2 regions of the Vibrio aerogenes genome follow, and region 1 is predicted to be linked to the other one. Evidence: riboswitches for the same ligand, from Rfam matches in the RefSeq annotation. Region 1 holds a riboswitch; the other holds the start of a gene.

The links. Region 1 has a riboswitch for cobalamin ahead of btuB (TonB-dependent vitamin B12 receptor). Riboswitches for the same ligand answer to the same signal wherever they lie in the genome.
Region 2: it holds a riboswitch for cobalamin, as region 1 does, so the genes downstream of both, OCV29_RS18250 (cobalt-precorrin-5B (C(1))-methyltransferase) here and btuB (TonB-dependent vitamin B12 receptor) in region 1, are expected to answer to the same signal.

Annotation. Positions count from the first base shown of each region.
Region 1 is NZ_AP024861.1:179,300-182,462, reverse strand. Features, by position in the region: gene btuB (TonB-dependent vitamin B12 receptor) at 1-1,453, opposite strand, end outside; cobalamin riboswitch at 1,491-1,711, opposite strand; gene trmA (tRNA (uridine(54)-C5)-methyltransferase TrmA) at 1,864-2,973, shown strand; gene OCV29_RS00810 (YijD family membrane protein) at 3,032-3,163, opposite strand, start outside.
Region 2 is NZ_AP024862.1:132,027-135,189, forward strand. Features, by position in the region: gene OCV29_RS18245 (AAA family ATPase) at 1-392, opposite strand, end outside; cobalamin riboswitch at 883-1,052, shown strand; gene OCV29_RS18250 (cobalt-precorrin-5B (C(1))-methyltransferase) at 1,201-2,388, shown strand; gene OCV29_RS18255 (precorrin-8X methylmutase) at 2,462-3,121, shown strand; gene OCV29_RS18260 (bifunctional cobalt-precorrin-7 (C(5))-methyltransferase/cobalt-precorrin-6B (C(15))-methyltransferase) at 3,121-3,163, shown strand, end outside.

The sequences.
Region 1 (3,163 bases):
TAAATTCTGAAGTAAACTCAACACCTTTAATATTCGTTTCTCCATCCACATTCATGTATACAAATGTTGAAGGATTATAATCAATCAGATTATCGATCTTATAATTATATGCTGAAACAGACCACCCAATGCCCTGAATATCACCTTCAAATGATATTTCTGCATTTTTCGACTTTTCAGATTTAAGGTTTGTTTCACCATATGTTGGATCATATTGCTGGTATAGATTTGGCGCTTTAAATGCCGTGCCATAATTTAATTTCAGACCAAACTCAGGAATAAATTGATATCCGGCCCCAAGGTTATAAGTTGCACGCCCACCAAATTCCTGATTGTGATCCCCCCGAAGACTCGCTTCGAGTAACAATTTTTCCTTCTGATAAGATCCAAAGCCATATGCAGCGAAGTTTTCACGATCAAATCTATTCGAGTTATTGATATCACTATAAGATTCATTTCTCCAGTCAATACCACCACCAACCACTGTTGCAGGGTTCAATTCGTAGTGACTATTCCACTGAATATTTTGCTGATGAACTTTATCTTTTGTACCGGAGTCTTTTCCGGTTGATTGAGTATAATTCCACCCCCGCTGACGCTGTGTATTCATCATCAGAGATGAATGAAATTGTTCCTGTTCAAAGTTACCGCCCAGAGTGACCGCATAATCTTTCTTTTCACTTTCTTTAAGGCTGTGAAAAGAAGAAAAACTGCCATCATATTGATAGGTATTTTGATACATTCTTGCATGGCTGAATAACTGTATATGGTCGTTAACCTGATGCACGTAACCAATCAAGCCATGGCTGCTTTTAAACCCGTGTTTATCATTGTCATTAACGCCAGTAAGCGGATGCACATTGTAACCGTCGGTACTTTCATGACCAGCCGCTAAATTCAACTGGCTCTTTTCTGTGGTCTGTAATCCGGCAATTGCATTGATTTCTTTATAATCCAGACTTCCCAAGCCCACATTAACTTCTTTCACTTCATGCTCAGATCGGGCAATCGTAATAATATTGATCACACCACCGATCGCTTCTGAGCCATAGAGAGAGGCTCTTGCACCACGGATATATTCGATTCTCCGGATATAGTTCAACGGAATTTGGTTAAAGTCTACTGCACCTTTAGCAGCTCGGGCAAAACGGACACCATCCACTAAAACTAACACTTGTGAAGAAGATGTACCCCGAACACTCAGTGATGCATTTTGTCCCCGGCCTCCATTCTGAAAGACCTGGATCCCAACCAACCGGCGCAGCAGCTGCGGCAAACTCTTGGCCTGAGTTGTTTCGATATCTTCTCTTGTGATTAATTCAACATCAGCCAGAGTCGTACCTGCTGATTGTTCATATCGGTTTGCAGATACAATCACTGGTTCATCTGCATAAGTACTGCCTACATACGAAAACAGCGATGCAACCGCTATCGCCAAACATGTTTTATTCATTATTATTCCCTAAATCGCGTAGTCCGTCTGAAAGATAATCATTCTTCGGTCACTGGCAGGTCTTCGGACTCAAGAGCATGATGTGTAAACGCTGATTTACTCATCGCCTCCGGTTTAACTTCCCACACATGAATGAATTTAGTGCAGTGTTGACTCAACCTTTGTTCTCTTTTACCGCTGCGCGTCAGTTCTGGATTTGCACCAGATTCCCTTTTCAGTTCTGCACATGACAGAACCACCAGCCGCGACAGATAGTATTGAGCATTGATAGAGATGTCCAGATGTGAAGAATCACTATGCATGAAGGCACTTAACCGTAAAGATTACATATGAATTCACTAGACATTAATACTGAATTGAATAAAATCTGCGCTCTTCTGAACTTTCCCTTTTGATGACGAGGCTGAATTATGATGAATCCTGACACAAATGCTGCAACTTACCTGGAGCAACTGGAAAAAAAAGTCTCGACACTCAAAAATATGTTTGCTGACTTCAATGCACCGGAACTAGAGGTGTTTGACTCTCCGGAAAAACATTATCGGATGAGAGCTGAGTTTCGGGTATGGCATGAAGGTGAAGACCTTTACTACATCATGTTTGATCAGACGACCAAACAGAAATATCGTGTTGACCAGTTTCCGGCTGCCAGTCTGCTCATTAACCAGGTGATGCCGGCATTAATTGAAAAGATTAAAGCAACCGATATACTCCGCCACAAACTATTTCAGGTAGACTTTCTCTCGACACTCAGCGGTGAAATTTTGGTGTCACTCTTATACCACAAGCCAATCAATGATGAATGGGATGAACAAGCCCGCCATCTCAGACAGCAACTGATCCAGGATGGATTTCAAATCAATATTATTGGCCGCGCAAGAAAAATCAAAAAGGTACTGGAAAGAGACTATGTCACCGAAACACTCTCAGTATACGGCCAGCCATTCATTTATCAGCAAGTCGAAAACAGCTTCACCCAGCCGAATGGGAAAGTCGCTGAAAAAATGTTGGAATGGGCTGTGGATTGCACACGGGAGAGTCAGGGAGATTTGCTGGAACTCTATTGCGGTAACGGTAATTTCTCCTTAGCCCTGGCACAAAATTTCAACCGTGTTCTGGCAACCGAGCTGGCAAAACCATCAGTTCAGTCAGCCCAATATAATATTGCTGCCAATCATATTGAGAATGTGCAAATCATTCGTATGTCTGCCGAAGAATTTACCGAGGCAATGGAAGGAAAAAGAGAATTCCGGCGGCTAAAAGATGCCAATATTGATCTGCAAGGCTATCAGTGTGAAACCATTTTCGTCGACCCACCCCGCTCAGGTATGGACATTGATACCTGTAAAATGGTCCAGAAATATCCCAGAATTTTGTACATCTCCTGCAATCCTGAAACACTGAGGCAGAACCTGGAAGTATTGAATCAAACGCATAAGATTTCAAGGTTTGCTTTATTTGACCAGTTTCCATACACCCACCATATGGAAGCAGGTGTGTTGCTGGAAGTAAGATCGTAATTCATCAAAAAAGGGCGCGATCATCTGCGCCCTTCATCCACAAACTAAAACCTGAAGATTAATCTTTCCTGCCCCAATATCCCATTTTCTTACCTATCCACATCATCAATAACAGCGTCAGAATAATTGCCAGAAAATTAGATCCTTCTTCGGGGTATTGCGCTTTCATAAATGCTGAATGACCAAAAAT
Region 2 (3,163 bases), on a different replicon from region 1:
AGGTTTGTATTATCTTCACCCAAGATGGCGAACGAATTGATGGTCTGCCCGTCATTAACAATGAAATGCAGGTTGTCCCGAACAAAATCTTCATTAAAAACCCGGATAATTTGACCATGATTTTTTAGTGAGTTTTGTGTAACAGTACTACCGCCATCAAAGGTCAATTGAAACTTTGGTGAGTTATATTTATCTGAGATATATCCAGTCTCTAAAGCTCTGAGGATCCGAGAAAGTGTTGTTTTCCCAGAGTAGTTGCGCCCATAAAGAATATTTAGTTTTTTACATTCTGCGATGTTGTTTCCTTTATCTCGCATAGATGATGACCATTGAAAGTTGTCATATACTGCCATACTTTCTATTGAGTCTATTCTCTTTAGGTGTCCGCTCATGCTCATCTCAACTAATTATGCCTAATGGTTATTTATTCTTCGAATTGCTCATTAAAATATACGATTATCCTTGGTCATCACAGAGAGTTGGGATATGTACAAACTCACCAAACGTCTCCCATCAACTCCATAACAAAAAAGTAGCACATCAACAAGAAACCACACAATTCAGGGCAAAAATCCTGGACGGATTTTTGAGGTTTTGTGCGCAGGATGCGCTTACAAAACCGTTCCGGCCAGCGCCCACCAAAAGGATTTTCTGGATACTCTTTCATCCGGGAAAGAGTATCTGGGGCGCGAGCACCAAGCGCTGATTGGATCAACAAAACTTAATAGCGCACCAAACCATCCACAGAAGCCAGAATCTTCCGCACCATCTACAAAAGTCAAAATCTTCCGAAAAACCAATTCAAAACAAAACCTCCCAGATAATAAATCTCATTCAACCAACATTGATGAACATCATATCCGCCAGCGCTCACCCTGTGAGAGACTCAACCACGCGTTTAGTCCCTACACATACAGCATCATTCTGATGTGGCAGGTGAAAAGTGAATCAGGTGAGAATCCTGAACTGTACCCGCAACTGTAAGCGGCCTTGTGTTTCCGGTGTGAAATGTCAGCCCGTAAGTCAGATCCTGCTAAACGAAGTATCAGTTACAGAACAATCTGGGCGGGAGCACTCAGAGTCGTCTTATCCTGCGATTTCTCCTGCCCTTGTTGTCTTTAAAATATGAGATTAATGTGCATCGGTGCATATTGTTCTCTCTTAATGATCTGTTTCAGGGAATGATCAGGGAATGTGTACGTGGGAAAATTAAAACGTTCAAAGCACCACTCAGAGTTGCGCCAGGGTTATACCACCGGGGCATGTGCTGCTGCGGCTGCACGGGCCGCGGTCAGAACGCTGATAACCCGCGAGTTATCAGATGATATTGCGATCCGGTTGCCGAACCACGATTGGGTGACTTTTCCACTGGTCCGCCTTGAACCTGTTTTTTCTGAAATTGTTTTTTCTGAAACGCACCGGCCCGAAAACGCGCTGCCTGAAAGCGTTCAATTCAAAAAGAATACCGAAGTCACGGCAGGCATTATCAAGGATGCCGGGGATGATCCGGATTGTACTCATGGGCTGGAAATTCAGTGTACTGCCCGCTGGTGCGATGAGCCGGGGATTCACCTGAAAGGGGGCGTTGGTGTGGCGACAGTCACGCTTCCCGGTCTCGAATTGCCGGTGGGTGAGCCCGCGATCAACCCGGTGCCCAGAGCACATATTGCCGAAATGGTTCAGCTTGAACTGGCACAAGTGCCCGACACCATCAGCCAGCAATATGGCATAGAACTGACCATCTCTGTGCCCGGTGGCGAAGAAGCCGCGAAACAAACCATCAGCGAGCGGCTTGGGCTGGTGGGTGGTATCTCGATTATCGGTACCCGCGGCACAGTCAAACCTTTTTCAACCTCGGCTTATGCGGCATCGGTCCGGCAATCGATCCAGATTGCCCGTGCCAACGGGCTGCACCATGTCATCCTCACGACCGGCGGCCGGTCTGAAAAAGCAGCCATGACTCACTTCCCGCAAGCCTCTGACATGGCCTTTATACAGGCCGGGGATTTTATCGGCGTGGGCCTGAGAGCAGGTAAACGTTACGGTATCAGTCAAGTCTCATTGGTGACCATGATCGGCAAGCTGGCAAAACTGACTTCAGGCCGGATGATGACCCATGTCTCCGGGCATGCCATTGACTTTAATCATCTCAGCCAGCTTGCCGCAGAAACACAGCTCCCCGATGCGGTGTGCCAGCAAATTGCGCACGCCAATACAGGCAGACATATGCTGGAACTGGTGCGCGAACATCAGCCGCAATCTTTCCTCAACCGGCTGTGTGAAGAAGCCAGAAAACACGCGAGTCAATACGTTGCCGGTGCATCAGAGATTGAAGTGATATTGATTGATTTTGATGGCACCCCGTTGGCAGGAGCAAAGAAAGGTTAAATAACAAGCTGCTTATCAGGATGTATCTGGTCAGATAGCAGTCATAGATAAACAAAGATCAGGCGAAAGTAACATGAATGCAATGCAACAAATGACCCGTCAGGGACGGGCGATTGAAAATGACTCATTTGCCATTATCGACCATGAAATCCAGCAGTTTCATGGCGGTCATCAGTTTGATGAGAGGCAATGGCCCGTGGTCAGAAGAGCGATTCATACCACGGGAGATTTTGAATTCGCCCGGCTGTTTCAATTCAGCGCTGGTGCGGTTCAGGCCGGGATTCGCGCCTTAAAAGCCGGTGCGCCGGTTGTCAGTGATGTCTCGATGATCATCAGTGGCCTGAGTGCGCAGCGCCTGTCGATCAACCACAATCAGGCCTGCTGCTTTATCGGTGATGAAGACGTGATTGCGACTGCAAAGGAGAAAGGCGAAACACGGGCCATCTGGGCGATGCGCAAAGCACGGGATCTTGGCCTGCTGGATGGTGCGGTGATTGGGATCGGCAATGCCCCGACAGCACTGTATGAAGTGCTGCGGATGGTGGAAGCCGGTGAAATCAAACCGGCGCTGATCGTCGGGATTCCGGTGGGATTTGTCAAAGCCGATGCATCGAAACAGGCGCTGCTGGAACAGACAAAAGTCCCGTACATTGTCAGTACCGGGCGCAAGGGCGGCAGCCCCATTGTGGTCTCGACGATTCACGCCCTGCTTTATCAGACGGTAGAAAAATAATGGCAAATATTGTTGTGATTGGGGTGCCGGAAGATGGCTGCC